DNA from 3 places in the Allobosea sp. GW821-FHT03A12 genome. Region 3 is predicted to be linked to each of the others. Evidence: predicted binding sites of a transcription regulator. Region 3 holds the regulator's gene; each other region holds the start of a gene.

Region 1 (5,835 bases), on a different contig from region 3:
CGTGGTCCGGCACGACGATGATCAGCGTGTCGTTGCGGTCGCCGGCGAAGTCCTTGGCGACCTTGACGGCGTTGTCGAGCATGATCGTGTCGAACACCGCGCGCTCCCAGTCGAGCGAGTGGCTGTACTTGTCGATGCGGGCCGATTCCACCATCAGGAAGAAGCCGTCCTGGGCGCCCTTCAGCATCTCGATCGCCGCCTTGGTCTGCTCGACCACGTCGGGCTGATCCGGGAATTTCGAGATCGAGCCCTTCTTGGCGAGGCGCAGATCGAAGGCGCCGTCGATATTCGAGGTGTTGTAGAGGCCGAGCAGCTTCTTGGAACCGCCGGCGACCGCGGCGTTCATCTCGGTCTTGGTGGTGGCGAGCGCATAGCCCGCCTCCTTGAACTTGGCGATGAAGTCCTGGTCGTCGGTGCGCTTGGTGCCCGGGGTCGACTTCGGCAGGAAATTCGGCGAGCCGCCGCCCATGATCACGTCGGGCTGCACATCGAAGAACATCTTGACGATGTCGTTATAGTCGGAGCGGCGGCGGGTATGGGCGACCATCGAGGCTGGGGTCGCATCCTCGATCTCGGCATTGGTGACGACGCCGATCGCCATGCCCGTGCGCTTGCGCTTGATCACCTCGGAGATGGTCTCGACCTTGGGGTGGTCAAGCGTCAGCGCGTTCTTGGCGCAATAGATGCCGAGCGCGTTGACGCAGGACTTGTGGCCGGTGGTGTAGGCGCTGGCGGAGTTCGCGCTGTCGGTGACGATCGAGTCGGTGCCCGAGGTCGAGATCAGCGCCATGTTCGGCATGTCGTCGATGGCGAGCTCGCCGCCATAGAGGCCTTCCTGCCAGCCCTTCGACAGGATGCGCGCCGCGGTGCGGTGCGCGACCGACATGCCGTCGCCGACGAAGAGGATGACGTTCTTGGCCTTGCGCTCGGGCGTGGCGTAGACGGTCCAGTTGACGGTGGCCTTGTCGCTGCCCTGCGTCGCCTCGATGACGTACTGGCCGGCCGGCAGCTGCGCGCCGCGCAGCCAGAGCGCCGAATGCTTCTGGCCTTCTTCATTCTGGACGAACTGGGCCTCGCGGCCGAAAGCCTCGTTCACCGGCTTGCCGTTGATCGTGACCTTGACGTCGGCCGAGGCCGGAGCGTTGGGGAACTCGACCTTGAAGTCGAAGCGCGAGCCCTCGAGGATCTCGGCGCGGTTGAGCGGATAAATGGTCTGCGCCGTCGCCGGCGCCACGCTGGCGAGCATCGCCGCCGCCATCAGCCAAGTTCGCTTCTGCATGATACCTCTCCGCCCCAGTGAATCCGGTGGCCGGTCCGTTAGGCGCGCGAGATGACACTATGATTACTACGATCTCGACAAAATTGTAATGTTATAACAAATTACTATTGTTGAGATCGATGGACTTGGGATTTCGAGTCTACTTCCCGCGTAGCGGACACCGAACAGTCGCGGTGCCTATGCTAAAGCGCCCTTCCGCAAAGGGAGACGGCAGATGAGCACCGCAAGCGATGCCCGCTTCTGGGACCGGTCCTCGAAGAGCTATGCCAGGTCGCGGATTTCCGATCAGGCCGGGTATGAGCGCACGCTGAAGCGGACGAGCGCCCTGCTGAAGCCCGACGACAGCGCGCTCGAACTTGGCTGCGGCACCGGGACCACGGCGCTACGGCTTGCCGCTGCGGTCGAGAGCTATCTGGCGGCGGATCTCTCCGCCGGCATGATCGCCATCGCGCAGGAGAAGCTTGCCGCAAGCTCGATCGCGGGTCTCGCCTTCCGCGCCGCGACTGCCGAGGCGCTCGCGTCCGAAGCCGCTCGGTTCGATACGGTTCTCGGCTTCAACTATCTGCATCTGGTCCGCGACCTCCCCGGCACGCTGCGCAGCATCCATGCCTTGCTCGTGCCGGGCGGCCTGTTCATCTCAAAGACGCCTTGCCTTGGCGACATGAACCCGCTGATCAAGCTCGCTTTGCCCCTCATGCAGAGGGTCGGAAAGGCGCCCTATGCCGGCGTCTTCAGCGCGCGGGAGCTGAGCGGTCTCATCGCCGCGGCGGGCTTCGAGGTCGTCGGCACGGAACGCCATGCGAGCAAGGGCAAGGACAGTCGCCCCTTCATCGTCGCTCGCAAGACATAGCGTGAGAAGGCGGGACCGGACGGAGCTATTCGCGCCTGCTCGCGTTTGAATCAGCGAGCGTCGGGCGAGCCAGGCTTATCCTGACAACTCCTGACAAAACTCTTGCTTATCAGCCTCGTCATTGCACGAGGAAACGCCGAAAGGGACACCGCCATGCTGACCTTTTATCACTCGCCGCAGTCGCGCTCCTTCTCGATCCTCTGGCTGCTCGAGGAGCTCGGCCAGCCCTATGAGATGGAAATTGTCGACATCCGCGCCGAGGGCGGCCCGCCGGAGAGCTACCGCGCCATCCAGCCGCACAAGAAGGTCCCGGCGATCGTCCATGACGGCACCACCGTCACCGAACGCGCCGCGATCTGCCTCTATCTCACCGAGCAGTTCCCGGAAGCCAGGCTGGCGCCGGCAATCGGCGACAAGGACCGCCCGGCCTTCCTGACCTCGCTGGTCTATACCGACGCCGTGCTCGATCCGATCATCGCGACCTCGATCCACAAGTTCAAATACGAGGCGCGCGGCTTCTCCTTCGGCTCGCATGCCGACACGGTCGCCAATCTCGCCAGGAAGCTCGGCGAGCATCCCTATGCCGCCGGCGAGCGCTTCACCGCCGCCGACACCCAGCTCGGCGCCGGCATCCATTTCGGCATGAACATCGTCGGCGTGCTGCCGCGCCTGCCGGTGTTCGAGGCCTATATGGCCCGGATGATCGAACGCCCTGCTTTGCAACGGACCATGCAGAAGGACGGAACGCTGGAGCCGGGTCAGGTTCCCTGAGAGGACTCACTCCTCCTTGAAGCCATAGTCGGGAATGCCCTGCTCGTTGCCATAGTATTTGTACGGCAGGAACTTGCCCGACATGGTGATCCTCACCCGGTCGCCTTTGGGGTTCGGCTCGCGCTCGAAGGCGATGTTGAAGTCGATCGCCGACATGATGCCGTCGCCGAACTCCTCCTCGATCAGCGCCTTCCAGGCGGGGCCGTTGACCATCACCATCTCGTAGAAGCGGTAGATCAGCGGATCGGTCGGCGGCATCGGCGTGCCGGTGCCGCGATAGGGCACCTCGTTGAGCATGCGCTTCTCGGCTTCGGAGAGGCCGAACAGCGCCGCCGCCTTCTCGGCGAGCGGCTTCACCAACTTCATCTGGCCGAGCAGGGCACCGATCACCAAGACCTCGGACATGCCACCGATCTCGTCGGTGATCTGTTTCCAGCTCCAGCCCTTCTCGCGCTTGATGTCGAGAATCTTCTCGGTGAGCTCTTCGCGCTTCATCTCGTCCTCGCAGGTCGCGACCGCCGATGGCTGCGGTCGGAGGACAGCTAGCAAGGCACGGGCCAAAGCGGCCGCGAGAAGGGAAGCTGCGGACGTCCGCTCAGCGCCGGCCGAAGCGGAACTGCTCCAGCGCCGCGATCTGCTGCGCTACGGGCGAGACCTGCGCCGCCAGCGAAATCCCCTCGAAATGGCGGCGGCCGCGGAAGCGGGCGCGCTCAAAATTCGAGCGACCGTCGAAGGCGGCGTTGCTGAACCAGGCGCCGCGGTCGAAGCGGGCGGCGGCGAAGTTCGCCATCTGGCCGAAGCGCGTCTCCTCGAAGCCGGCATTGCCGGCGAATTCGGCCTCGCCGAAATCGGCTGCGCCTGCAAAGCGGCAATCGCCGAAGCCCGCCTCGCCGGCATGGCGCACGCCGCGGAACTGCGTCACGCCGTCGAAGCGCGAGCCGCGGAACCAGGCATCGCCGACGAATTCCGCCTCGACGAAGCAGGCGACGCCCTCGCAGCGCATATCACGGAATTCGGCGGTGCCGTGCAGGGTCGCCGCGCCGAAATCGGCATCCCCGGCGAAATGCGCCCGATCGAAGAAGGCGTCGGCCCGGAAGCTGGCGTCGCGGAAGCTGGCGGCCCCGTGGACATGCGCTTCGGAGAACCAGGCGTCGCCGCAGAAGGCGCTGCCGGAAAAGCGCGCCGCCGCCGGGAAGATGATGCCGGCGACGTTGAAATCGCCCTCGAAGATCTCGTCGACCAACTCGACATCGGCGAAGAGGCGCCAGAGCGCCAGCAGCGCGCCGTCGGCCTCGATCCGGCCGCGCAGGCGCATCATCTCGCCGGCCCAGCCATTCCAGGCCGCGGAGCCCTCGCCGAGCCGCGCTAAGGTCGCCTCGCGCCGCGCCGCCATGAAGGCAGAGGCCTCCGGCCCGGCCGCGCCGAAGCGCGCCGCGCGCTGAGCAGCGGCGAAGGCGGCCTGATGCGGCCGCGCCCAGGAATTCAGCTGCAGGAGTTCGGCGCGCGCATCGGGCACGAGCCGGAACAGGCTGGCCATGTCTGGATGACGCCCCGGTTAACGATTCATTAGCCATAAGCGAGCCGCCGATCGGGTTCAATCGCTGCTTTGTTCCACAGCGTTGCTCTCTTCATGCTGCGGCGCGTCAGCCACCCGCGTGTTTCATCGCCCGGCGCAGCACATCGTTAAGGCTACGGGTCGATAACCCTCTGTGGCGTAAGGCATTTGAAGTATTTTCGGGGCGATCCTGACCTGTATCTGCCACGCGGAATGTCAGCGCCGATGAACGCACCTTCGCAGCCGATCCTGTTCACGGTGCCAACCGAGGCAGTGGCGGCGCCGCCATCGAAGCACCATATTGGTGAAGACGATGCAGTGAAGGTCGGTGGCGGCGAACTGATTCCCACGATCTTCATCGCCCGGAACTGAGGGACGTTATGGACCTGATCGCCCGCTTCATTCTCCGCCTCGGCGCCCTCCTCGCTCCGGCCCAGCCGCAGCTGAAGCCGATCCCGGTTCCGGTTCGCTGCCCCCAGGCGCGCCGCTGAGCCGACGGCGAACGCCTCTCGATCCCTATCGGGCGAGCTGTCGAAAGCCCGCTCGCCTGTGCTCTCTCTCAGCATCGTCATCGGTCGGCGGCAAGCCTCTCCGGCCTTGACAGCAACGCGTCCGCCCCCAACTCTATGGGTATGACGACGAAGCATCGCCTCGTATTCCGGGTCGCCCCGATCGCGGAATCCTAGCCCCGGACTCGGCCCGAGCGCGCCCCGAGTCCAGGGGTGCCGTCGATGCTGTCCGCCGTCATGGCAGCACGATCTTCCAAGGCGTCTCCCCCAAAAGAACCTCTTAGACTTTACCGGTCGCGCCCTGGCGCCGCCGTCGTGCGCGTCATCGCAGGACACCAGACCCATGACCCAACTGAACCAGAAGACCCATCGCAAGCCGAAGATCATCGTCGGCGAGATCGACCATGAGCGCCTGACCGGCCTCGCCACCACCGCGCTCGAGCGCATCCCGGAGGTGGCCGAAGAGCTGCTCGCCGAGATGGACCGCGCTAAGGTCGTCGCACCGGCCAAGCTGCCGGCGGACGTCGTGCGCATGGGCTCTTTCGTCACCTTCGATTCCGACAGTGCCCAGCACCGTCGTGTCCAGCTCGTCTATCCCGGCGAGGCCGATATTGAGCAGGGCCGCATCTCGGTGCTGACGCCGATCGGCGCGGCGCTGATCGGCCTCGCCGCCGGCCAGTCGATCGCCTGGACCGCCCGCGACGGCAAGAAGCATGTGCTGACGGTGACCGCGGTCGAGCAGCCGGCCATGGCCGCGGCCTGAGCGGAAAAGATCTCCTCCCCTCGCCTGCGAGGGGAGGACGATGCCGCGCTCAGCCGGCCGCCATCACCTTCATGATCTCGCCCTGAGGCTCGGCCCAGCGCAATTCGC
Region 2 (5,835 bases), on a different contig from region 3:
GACCGGCGGACGATGGGCCGCGAGGCCTTCCTGGCCGAGGTCTGGAAGTGGAAGGACGAGTCGGGCGGGACGATCGTCAACCAGCTCAAGCGCCTCGGCGCCTCCTGCGACTGGTCACGCGAGCGCTTTACCATGGACGAGGGCCTCTCGGCCGCCGTCCTCAAGGTCTTCGTCGGCCTGCACAAGCAGGGGCTGATCTATCGCGCCAAGCGGCTGGTGAACTGGGACCCGAAGTTCCAGACCGCGATCTCCGACATCGAGGTGCTGCAGCTCGAGAAGACCGGCTCGTTCAAATGGCAGCGCGGCGGCGAGGAGGCGTTTGACGCCAACAAGCTGGAGAAGGCGCTGGCCAAGGACCCGAACGGTCATCTCTATTACTTCGACTACCCGATCGAGGGCGTCGCCTACGATCCGGAGGACGCGTCGACCTACATCACCGTCGCTACGACCCGGCCGGAGACGATGCTGGGCGATACCGGCGTCGCCGTGCATCCCGAGAACGACAAGCTCAAGGGGCTGATCGGCAAGAACGCCGTCCTGCCGCTGGTCAAGCGCGTCATCCCGGTCTTCGGCGACGACTATGCCGATCCGGAGAAGGGCACCGGCGCGGTCAAGATCACCCCGGCGCACGACTTCAACGATTTCGATGTCGGCAAGCGCAATTCCCTCAGGGTCGTCAATATCCTGGACGGAGAAGCTCGCATCCTGATTCAGGACAATGCCGACTTCCTGGAAGGCGCCGCACCTGAGCCCGAGACGCTGGCGCTGCATGGCCTCGACCGCTTCGCCGCGCGCAAGGCCGTGGTCGGGCTGATGGCGGCGCGTGGGCTGCTGCGCAAGGTCGAGCCGAACACCCATACCGTGCCGCATGGCGACCGCTCGGACGTGGTGATCGAGCCCTGGCTGACCGACCAGTGGTATGTCGACGTCCAGCCGCTGGCGCAGCGCGCGCTCGCGGCGGTCAAGGACGGCAAGACCCGGATCACGCCGGAAAGCTGGACCAAGACCTACAATGACTGGCTCGAGAACATCGAGCCCTGGTGCGTCTCGCGCCAGCTCTGGTGGGGCCACCAGATCCCGGCCTGGTACGGGCCGGACGGCGAATGCTTCGTCGCCGAGTCGGAGGCCGGTGCGCAGGCGCTGGCGCTTGCCCATTACGGCGGGCCGGTCGAGCTCAAGCGCGACGAGGACGTGCTCGACACCTGGTTCTCGTCCGCCCTGTGGCCGTTTTCGACCCTCGGCTGGCCGGAGGAGACGCCGGAGCTCAAGCGCTACTATCCGACCGCGACGCTGGTCACCGGCTTCGACATCATCTTCTTCTGGGTCGCCCGGATGATGATGATGGGCCTCAACTTCATGGACGAGGTGCCGTTCCGCGACGTCTATCTCCACGCGATGGTTCGCGACGAGAAGGGCGCGAAGATGTCGAAGTCAAAAGGCAACGTCATCGATCCGCTCGTGCTCATCGATACCTATGGCGCGGATGCGCTGCGCTTCACCTTCGCGGCGATGGCGGCGCAGGGGCGCGACATCAAGCTCGCGACCTCGCGCGTCGAGGGCTACCGCAACTTCGCGACCAAGATCTGGAACGCAGCCCGCTTCGCCGAGATCAATGGCTGCCTGCGAGCGGAAGGCTTCGACCCTGCCGGGGCCAAGCTGCCGCTGAACCGCTGGATCCTGTCCGAGGCGGCCCGCAGCGCCAATGCGGTCGCGGGCGGCATCGCCGAGTTCAAGTTCAACGAGGCGGCGGATGCGGCCTATCGCTTCGTCTGGGGCCAGTTCTGCGACTGGTATCTCGAATTGTCGAAGCCGGTGCTGCAGGCCGAGGATCTCGACGCGGCCGGCACTGCGGCGCGGGCGGAGACACAGGCGACGGTGGCGCATGTCATCGACCTGATCTGCCAGCTGCTGCACCCGTTCATGCCGTTCCTGACCGAGGAGCTCTGGGCGCAGAAGGCCAATGCCGGCGCGCCGCGCACCGTTCCGGCCGGGGAGGCGGGCCTCGTCTGCCTGACGCGCTGGCCGGAGCTCAACGCGCTGGTCGACGAGGCGGCGGAAGCCGAGATCGGCTTCGTCGTCGATCTCATCTCCGACATCCGCTCGATCCGCTCGGAGGCCAATGTGCCGGGCGGGACGCAGGTGCCGCTGGTGCTGGTCAAGGCGAGCGCCGCGACCAGGGCTGCGGTCGAGGCCTGGGCGCCGATGATCGAGCGGCTGGCGCGGCTTTCTGCGATCGAGTTCGCCGATGAGGCGCCCGGCCAGTCGGCGCAGATCATCGTGCGCGGGGAGGTCGCGGCGCTGCCGCTGGCGGGGATCATCGATCTCGACGCCGAGCGGGCGCGTCTCACCAAGGAACTCGGCAAGCTCGACCAGGACATCGCCGCGGTCGACAGGAAGCTCGGCAATCCCGACTTCATGGCGCGGGCGCCGGAGGAGATCGTCGAGGAGAACCGCGAGCGCAAGGCGGCCGCCGAAGCCCGCAAGCTCAAGATCGCGGAAGCATTGGAGCGGCTCCAATAGATCGCCGCGCGTCCGATAGGACGCGATAACGGTGATCTATCGATTTGTCATAGCATCGGATTTGTCCGAAAAGTGGATTCCACTTTTCGGTCCGATGCTGCCGCCGTTCCTGTCACGTGCGCGTCAGGCGAAACTTGGTATGGTTCCAGGCAATGAGCCTGGAGCCCCGCCATGTTCCGCCGCAACGCCTTCGGCCAGTTCAGCGTCGATGATTTCCTGACCGAGGCCGGCACGCCGTCGCGGCGGCGTTTCCTGATCGGGCTTGCAGCCTCCGGCCTCTTGCTGACCGGCGGCGGCGTCATCGACCAGCGCGTCTGGGCCAATCCGGTCTTCGCTGCCTACCCGTTCGGGCTCGGCATCGCCTCTGGCGACCCTTCCGCCGACGGCTTCGTGATCTGGACCAAGCTCGCGCCGCTGCCGCTTGCCCGCAATGGCGGCATGCCGATGAAGGCGGTCGAGGTCGCCTACGAGATCGCGACCGAGACCAATATGCGCGGGGTGGTGCAGCGCGGCACGGCGCTGGCGCGACCCGAGCTCGGCCACGCGGTCCATGTCGAGGTCGCCGGGCTGGAACCCAACCGCGACTATTTCTATCGCTTCAGCTGCGGCGGCGAGCGCAGCATGATCGGCCGGGCCCGGACGCTGCCAGCTGCGGGGGCGAGCGTCGAGCGCGTCAATCTCGGCGTGCTCGGCTGCCAGCGCTATGAGGACGGCTTCTTCACCGCCTTCCGCCATGTCGCCGACGAGCGCTTCGACTTCGTCTTCCACTATGGCGACTACATCTACGAGTACCGGATGGTCAGGCCGAACGAGCGGCCGCTGCCGGTGGCACGGGTGATGCCGGGCGAGCCCGACGAGATCTATGCGCTCGCCGACTACCGCCAGCGCTACGCCATCTACAAGATGGATCCCGACCTCCAGCTCGCCCATGCCTCGGCGCCGTGGATCGTCTCCTTCGACGACCATGAGGTCGACAACAATTTCGCCGGCATGATCTCGGAGGAGAACATTCCGCCGGAGATCTTCGCGCTGCGCCGCGCCGCCGGCTTCCAGGCCTGGTACGAGCACATGCCATTGCGCCGGACTTCGCTGCCGAACGGGCCGTGGATCCAGGCCTATCGCCGTTTCCAGTTTGGCGACCTCGCCCAGATCGACGTGCTCGACACCCGCCAGTTCCGCAGCGACCAGCCTTGCGGCGACGGCTCGCATGCGGCCTGCGCCGACGCGCTGAAGCCTGAGAACACCATGCTCGGCGAGAAGCAGGAGGCCTGGCTCGGTGAAGGCCTGCGCGCCTCGAAGGCGCGCTGGAACGTGCTGGCGCAGCAGGTCATGCTGATGCGCCACGACCGCGATCCGAACCCCGAGAAGACCGGCTTCAGCATGGACAAGTGGGACGGCGCCGTCGCGGCGCGCAAGCGGCTGTTCGACACGCTGGAGAGCGCCCGCATCGGCAATGCCGTGGTGCTGACCGGCGACATCCACCAGAACTGGGCCGGCGAGCTCAAGGCCGATTTCGACGACCCGAAATCGAAGACGCTCGGCGTCGAGTTCGTGTCGACCTCGATCACCTCGGGCGGCGACGGCGCCGACATGACGAAGGCAGGGCAGGCGGGGCTGAAGAAGAACCCGCATATCGGCTTCTTCAACAACCAGCGCGGCTATATGCGCCACAGCCTGTCGAAGGACCGCTGGCAGGCGGATTACCGCGTCCTCGACAAGGTCACCGTCGCCGGCGCCGCCGTCTCGACGCGGGCGAGCTTCGTCGTCGAGGCCGGGCAGCCGGGCATGAAGCCGGCCTAAGGAGGCCGCGCGGGCCGCAGCAATCGCGCCGCCATTGCGCTGCCACGAACCGGTCGCGATGTTGACTCTAGCCCAAGAGATTAGTGGCCTGATCGCGACAATTGAATTAATGCATAGGACGCAGGGCAGCCCTGCAACCGGCGCGAGAACCGAGGAACGGTTTCCCTTTCATGCTCAAGCGTGCTTACGACTGGTGCGTTTCCTACGCGTCCCACCCTGCCGCGCCCTGGCTGCTTTTCGCCATCACCTTCGTCGAGAGTTCGGTGAGCCCGCTGCCGCCGCTCCCGCTGCTGATCCCGATGTGCATCGCGCGGCCCGACCGAGCCTGGGTCTATGCGGGCGTCTGCTCGCTCGGCGCCGTCACCGGCGGCTATCTCGGCTACGCGATCGGCGCGCTGCTCTATGAGTCGGTCGGCGCCTGGCTGATCGGCATCTACGGCCTGCAGGAGAAGGCAGCCCACCTGATCCATAGCTCGCAGGACTACTGGTTCTGGGTGCTGCTGACCAAGGGCCTGACCCCGATCCCGTTCAAGATCGTCACGATCATGTCCGGCTTCCTGCATTTCGACATCTGGAAGTTCACGCTCGGCATGGTGATCTCGCGCGTCACCTTCTTCGCGATGATCGCGGTGGCGCTGCGTTATTACGGCGACGACATCCGCATCTTCATCGAGAAACACCTGCCGATGACGGCATTGGCGCTGGCGGTGGTCGTGATCGGCGGCTTCTTCGTGCTGCCCATGGTGCTCTGAGCGGGCGAAAAGCCCCCAAATCCTCCCAAGCTGCTGAGAGACCGGCCGCTCGCCGCCTGACCTTCAGGCGGCGTTGGCCTATGGTCGCTCTGATGACGCTGTGGTGGAGGGCTCGATGCATCCATGCCAACGATTGGATGGCGAGGCATGAGCGCCCGTCGCCCAGAGCTCGCCGAGCTCGATTTCGCCAATTTCGCCCGGCAGTTCGACCGCTGCCTGCGGCAGGACAAGGTCATCGCCTTCTCGCGCTGGCGCGACATCATCGAAGCGGTGCCGCCCGGCCTGCAGGACTTCTTCTGGCGCGTCGTCGAGGCCCATCTCAGCCCGGCTGCCGAGACGCGGCTGCGCGGCCTGCGGGACTGGCGCGACTTCCATGGCGAGGTCCTCGATACGCGCTTCCGGCGCCCGTCTGCCGAGCGCCCGCAATTCCGCACGCAAAAGCAGGCCTTCGATTCCTATTCGGCGATCTTCTGGCGCTTCGGCACGACCGAGGCGCGCTTCGACCAGAGATTCGGCCGCCTCGTCCTGCTGGCTCTGCGCAAGGAGAGCAGCACGATCGCCAATCGCGGCAAGGGCTCCTATGACGATCTCGTCGTGGTGATGCGCCGGACCGGGCGCTTCCGCGAGCTCACGAGCTTTCCGATCTGCACCGAGCCGGGCGCCCAGTACTCGCAGCGCGCCAGCGGCGGCGATGCGCGCTACAAGGGCGTCAAGTTCAGCAAGGCCGATGGCGTCGACATCAACAAGGACGGCATCAAGGATG
Region 3 (5,835 bases):
GGCTCTGCCGCGCCGCGTCCGCGCAAGCCGGCCGCCCGTCCGCCGAGCCATCCGGCCGGCCACCAGAGCAGTGGCAACGCAGGCCTGACCCGCGGCAACACCGCGCTCGCCCCGCAGTTCGCGCCACAGATCGAAGCCGAAGCCCAGGTCGAACGCGCTCCGGCGCCGGCCGAGGACGTGGTCGTGCCGTTCTCCGAGCGGGTCACGATCATGGACCTGCGCGAATATATGTGCCGCTGGCCAATGGGCGACCCGACCACGCCGGAGTTCCGCTTCTGCGGCGGCCGCAGCGCCACCGGCCTGCCCTATTGCGCCTATCACGCCCGCATCGCCTACCAGCCGGCAGCCGACCGCCGCCGCGACCGCAAGGCCATTCGCGCCTGAGTGGGCGGCATGTTTGGACGCTGAAAAGCCGGCCCTCGTGGCCGGCTTTTTCATGGCTGGAATGAGTGGGAGCGCCCATGACGACCCTGGCGATCTATGCCGCCGCGGCGCTGGCGGAAATCGCCGGCTGCTTCGCCTTCTGGGCCTGGCTGAAGCTCGACAAGCCGGTCTGGTGGCTGCTGCCGGGACTCGTCTTTCTCGCGGTCTTCGCCTGGCTGCTGACCCTGGTCGACAGCCCCGCCGCCGGGCGCGCCTTCGCCGCCTATGGCGGCATCTACATCATGGCGTCGCTGGCCTGGATGGCGCTGGTCGAGAAGGTCGCGCCGGATCGCTATGATCTCGCGGGAGCCGTTCTCTGCCTCGCCGGCGCGGCGGTGATCATCGCCGCGCCGCGCTGATCGAAGCGCTCAGCCGCGCGCAAACGTCTCATCGAAGGCGTAGCCGGCGCCGCGCACGGTGCGCAGCGGGTCCTTGGCGTTGGCGGGCGTGATCGCCTTGCGCAGACGCCCGACATGGACGTCGACGGTGCGCTCGTCGATATAGACGTCGCGGCCCCAGACGGCATCGAGCAACTGCGCCCGCGAATAGACCCGGCCCGGCGCCTGCATCAGGAATTCGAGCAGACGGAACTCGGTCGGGCCGAGATGCAGTTCGGCGCCGGCACGGCGGACGCGCCGCGTCGTACGGTCGAGCTCGAGATCGCCGGCGGCGAGCAGGCCGGCGACATGGCCGGGCTTGGCGCGACGCAGCAGGGCCTGGATGCGGGCGATCAGCTCGGGCAGCGAGAACGGCTTGACGACATAGTCGTCGGCGCCGGTGGCGAGGCCGCGCACGCGCTCGGTCTCCTCGCCGCGGGCAGTCAGCATGATGATCGGCACGCGCTCGGTGTCGCGGCGGGTGCGCAGACGCCGGCAGAGCTCGATGCCGGAGAGGCCCGGCAGCATCCAGTCGAGCAGGACGAGATCGGGCGTATGGTCGCGCAGATGCAGTTCGGCGTCGTCGCCACGCGCCACGCTGTCGACCTCAAAGCCCTCGGCCTCGAGATTGTAGCGCAGCAGCAGGGTGAGCGGCTCCTCGTCCTCGACGATCAGGATGCGTGCAGGCATTACGTCTCGCTTTCGCTCGGAGCCTGTTCCGCAAAAGTGGAAACCACTTTTGCGATCAGAACATGCTCCAACTTTTCAACTGCGCGAATTCTGATCGTTCAGCCGATTCCGGCTGAACGGAAAGCGCGCCGCCCGCCGGTTCAGCCATTGGCCGCCGGCAGGTCGACGAGGATGTTGGTGGTGTCGAGCTTCGGCCGGGTCTCGTCGATGGACTGGCCGGTGACGAGGTAGTGGATGGTCTCGGCGATGTTGGTGGTATGGTCGCCGATGCGCTCGACGTTCTTCGCGCAGAACAGGAGATGCGTGCAGAAGGTGATGTTGCGCGGATCCTCCATCATATAGGTCAGGAGCTCGCGGAACAGCGAGGTGTAGAGCGCGTCGATCTCGTCGTCGCGGCGCCAGACCTCCATCGCCTTCTGCTCGTTGCTGGCGGCATAGGCGTCGAGCACGTCCTTGAGTTGGGCCTGGACCAGGCGGCTCATATGCTCCAGCCCGACCACGGCGCGATGCGGCGGCGAGAACTGGCCGGAGATCGCGACGGCGCGCTTGGCGATGTTCTTGGCGAGGTCGCCGACGCGCTCGATGTCGGCGGCGATGCGGATCGCCGAGATCAGCTCGCGCAGGTCGTTGGCCAGCGGCTGGCGGCGGGCGATGGTCAGCACCGCCTTCTCCTCGACCTCGCGCTGGAGATTGTCGAGGCGCTGGTCGGCGCTGATGATCTTCTGGGCGAGCGCGGTGTCGCGGCGCACCAGCGCCACGGTGGAGTCGCCGAGCATGCGCTCGGACATGCCGCCCATCTCGGCGAGGCTGCGGCGCAGGCCCTCGAGATCGGCATCGTAGGAGCGGACGATATGTTGATCCGACATCGGGCGTATCCTTCGGTGCTGGCTGGCGCTGAGGACGTCAGCCGAAACGGCCGGTGACGTAGTCCTGCGTCTGCTTCTTGTGCGGGTTCATGAAGATGGTGTTGGTCGCGTCGAACTCGATCACCTCGCCGAGATACATGAAGGCGGTGTACTGCGAGATGCGCGCCGCCTGCTGCATGTTGTGGGTGACGATGACGATGGTGAAGTCGCTCTTCAGCTGCTCCAGCAGGTCCTCGATCTTGCCGGTCGAGATCGGGTCGAGCGCCGAGGTCGGCTCGTCAAACAGGATGACCTCGGGCTTCTGGGCGATGGTGCGGGCAATGCAGAGGCGCTGCTGCTGGCCGCCGGAGAGGCCCATGCCGGAGCTCTTCAGCTTGTCCTTGACCTCGTCCCAGAGGGCGGCGCGGCGCAGCGCGCCTTCGACACGGTCGTCGAGCTCCGACTTCGGCGGCTTCTCGTAGAGGCGGATGCCGAAGGCGACATTGTCGTAGATCGACATCGGGAAGGGCGTCGGCTTCTGGAAGACCATGCCGATGCGCGAACGCAATTCGTTCACGTCGACGTTGTTGGAGATGATGTTGCGGCCGTCGAGCAGGATCTCGCCGGTGGCCTTCTGCTCGGGATAGAGCGAGTAGATCCGGTTGAAGATACGCAGCAGGGTCGACTTGCCGCAGCCGGACGGGCCGATCAGCGCGGTGACGTGCCGGTCGCGGAAGTCGAGGTTGATGTTCTTCAGCGCCTTGTGCTCGCCGTAGTAGAAATCGAGGTTCTTGACGGCGATGCGGACGGGAGCCTCGGCATCCAGCGTCTGCGGGCTCAGTTCCAGGGTCGAGAGCATCTGCATGGTCCTTCCGATCGGACGCTGATCACTTGCCGCCGCGCACGATGCGCCGGGCGATGATGGAAAGCACGAGGATTGAGACGGTGATGATCAGCGAGCCCGCCCAGGCCAGCTGCTGCCAGTTCTCGTAAGGGGCTGAGGCGAACTGGTAGATCGTCACCGGCAGGTTGGAGACGCCGCCGACCAGGTTCGGCGAGAACCAGAAATTGTTGTTGAGCGCGGTGAAGATCAACGGCGCGGTCTCGCCGGCGATGCGGGCGAGGGCCAGCAGGATGCCGGTGACCATGCCCGACTTCGCCGCACGCCAGGTCACCGAGGTGATGACGACCGAGGGCGGGGCGCCGAGGGCCGCCCCGGCCTCGCGCAGCGAACCGGGGACGAGGCGCAGCATGTCCTCGGTGGTGCGCACGATCACGGGAATCGCGATGATGCCGAGAGCGACGCCGCCGGCCCAGCCGGAATAGCCGCGGAACGGCTCGACCATGATCACATAGACGAACAGGCCGATCAGGATCGAGGGCGCCGAGAGCAGGATGTCGTTGATGAAGCGGATGAGGTCGGCGAGCTTGGAGGCCTTGCCGTATTCGGCGAGATAGGTGCCGGCGAGCACGCCGATCGGCGTCGCCACGGCGATGCCGAGGAAGGTCAGCACGATCGAGCCGACGATGGCGTTGGCCAGGCCGCCGCCCTCGGTGCCCGGCCCAGGCGTGATCTGGGTGAAAGTCGCGGCGGAGAGCCCGCCCAGACCCTTCACGATCAGCATGCCGAGGATCCAGAACAGCACGACGATCGCGATCAGGGTGAAGCTCGTCGCGATGATCTTCATCATCCGGTCGGCCGTGCGGCGCGCCGGGCGCACCCGGCCCCATTCGACATGCGGAGCGGTCATGGTCTTGGTGGATGTCGCCATGGTCATGGGTCCAGCTCCGCTCAGTAGCGCTTCACCCGCGCAACCAGGAGGCGCGCGATGACGAGGACGACGAAGGTGACGAAGAACAGGATGCAGCCGAGCGCGATCAGCGAGTTGAGCTGCAGGCCGAGCGCCTCGTTGAACTCGTTGGCGATGCGCGAGGCGATGGTCGAGCCCGGATCCATGATCGAGCCCGAGAGCCGGTTGGCATTGCCGACGACGAAGGTGACCGCCATGGTCTCGCCGAGGGCGCGGCCAAGGCCGAGCATGATCGCGCCGATGATCGAGACGCCGGCCTGCGGCACCAGGACATGGCGCACGACCTCCCAGGTCGTGGCGCCGATGCCATAGGCGCTCTCGCGCAGCACCGAGGGGATCTGGTCGAGCATGTCGCGCGTGATCGAGGCGATGAAGGGGATGATCATGAAGGCCAGGATGATCCCGGCGGTCAGGATGCCCAGGCCCGAAGGCGAGCGCGAATAGAGGACAGTGCCGATGATCGGCATGCCCTCGACGATGTTCGAGAGCGGGATCTGGACATAGGCGGCAAACAGCGGCGCGAAGACGAACAGACCCCACATGCCATAGATGATCGAGGGCACGGCGGCGAGCAGCTCGATCGCGGTCGAGACCGGCTGCTTGAACCAGGGCGGCGCGAGCTGGGTCAGGAAGACGGCGATCCCCAGCGAGAGCGGGACGCCGACGACGAGCGCGATCAGCGCGGTCGAGAGGGTGCCGACGATGGCGGGCCAGGCGCCGTATTGCTCGTTCTGGGTGTCCCAGACGCTGGAGGTCAGGAAGCCGAGGCCGAATTCGCGGAAGGCCGGCCAGCCGCCGATGACCATCGAGAGCATGATGCCGGCGAGCAGCACCAGCACGAACAGCGCCGCCAGGAAGCTGGCATTGCGGAAGATGAGATCGAAGGTCCCCATCGGGGTCTTGCGCACCGGCGCACTCGGCACGGCGAACTGATCGGTCACGGCAGACATCCGTGGTTACTCCGGTCTCGAAAGGCGACTATCGGGGCGAAACGAGGCTCTGGTCGTCGCGGAAGCGGGGGCCGTTGTCCGGCCCCCGCCCCGTATCGTCACGCGGGAGCGATCAGAAGATCGGCTTGCCCGCCGGGTCGGTGACGCCCTTCCAGGCGTTGCGGACCTGATCCTTGACGTTCGCCGGGAGCGGCACGTAGTCGAGGTCGAGGGCGAGCTGGTCGCCGCTCTTATAGGCCCAGTCGACGAACTTCAGCGCGGCCTGCACCTCTTCCGGCTTCTCGGGCTTGGCGTGCACGAGCAGGAAGGTGGCGGAGGTGATCGGCCAGGCCTGGGCGCCCTTCTGGTTGTTCAGCGAGATGCCGAAGCCGGGAGCCTCGTTCCAGTTGGCGTTGGCGGCAGCGGCCTGGAAGGCCTTGTCGTCCGGAGCCGGGAAGTTGCCGTCGGCGTTCTTGACGAGGGCGTGGGCCAGCTTGTTCTGCTTGGCGTAGGCGTATTCAACGTAGCCGATCGAGTTGGCGACCTGCTTGACCGAGGCCGAGACGCCCTCATTGCCCTTGCCGCCGATCCCGACCGGCCACTGCACGGCGGTGTTGGTGCCGATCTTCGACTTCCAATCGGCCGAGACCTTGGAGAGGTAGTCGGTGAAGACGAAGGTCGTGCCCGAGCCGTCCGAACGGTAGACCGGGTTGATGTTGGCGTCGGGCAGCTTCAGATCGGCGTTCAGCGCAACGATCTT

Evidence for each region. Region 3 encodes PhoB, which activates phosphate uptake and scavenging genes when phosphate is short. Its sites were predicted from a motif close to TGTCATNNANCTGTCAT; they were not measured.
Region 1: the regulator PhoB is predicted to act here: its motif matches at 1,331-1,347, upstream of AC3WLC_RS06685 (alkaline phosphatase).
Region 2: the regulator PhoB is predicted to act here: its motif matches at 2,631-2,647, upstream of AC3WLC_RS28015 (alkaline phosphatase D family protein).

Annotation. Positions count from the first base shown of each region.
Region 1 covers NZ_JBYSVZ010000002.1:16,171-22,005, reverse strand. Annotated here, with positions in the region: gene AC3WLC_RS06685 (alkaline phosphatase) at 1-1,279, opposite strand, end outside; gene AC3WLC_RS06680 (class I SAM-dependent methyltransferase) at 1,494-2,129, shown strand; gene AC3WLC_RS06675 (glutathione S-transferase family protein) at 2,283-2,900, shown strand; gene cynS (cyanase) at 2,907-3,395, opposite strand; gene AC3WLC_RS06665 (pentapeptide repeat-containing protein) at 3,496-4,437, opposite strand; gene AC3WLC_RS06660 (hypothetical protein) at 4,681-4,827, shown strand; gene rnk (nucleoside diphosphate kinase regulator) at 5,317-5,727, shown strand; gene AC3WLC_RS06650 (MBL fold metallo-hydrolase) at 5,777-5,835, opposite strand, start outside.
Region 2 covers NZ_JBYSVZ010000008.1:14,129-19,963, reverse strand. Annotated here, with positions in the region: gene AC3WLC_RS28020 (valine--tRNA ligase) at 1-2,520, shown strand, start outside; gene AC3WLC_RS28015 (alkaline phosphatase D family protein) at 2,692-4,320, shown strand; gene AC3WLC_RS28010 (YqaA family protein) at 4,491-5,072, shown strand; gene AC3WLC_RS28005 (hypothetical protein) at 5,220-5,835, shown strand, end outside.
Region 3 covers NZ_JBYSVZ010000006.1:426,843-432,677, forward strand. Annotated here, with positions in the region: gene AC3WLC_RS24415 (GcrA family cell cycle regulator) at 1-384, shown strand, start outside; gene AC3WLC_RS24420 (YnfA family protein) at 462-782, shown strand; gene phoB (phosphate regulon transcriptional regulator PhoB) at 792-1,490, opposite strand; gene phoU (phosphate signaling complex protein PhoU) at 1,631-2,356, opposite strand; gene pstB (phosphate ABC transporter ATP-binding protein PstB) at 2,394-3,194, opposite strand; gene pstA (phosphate ABC transporter permease PstA) at 3,223-4,113, opposite strand; gene pstC (phosphate ABC transporter permease subunit PstC) at 4,128-5,096, opposite strand; gene pstS (phosphate ABC transporter substrate-binding protein PstS) at 5,209-5,835, opposite strand, start outside.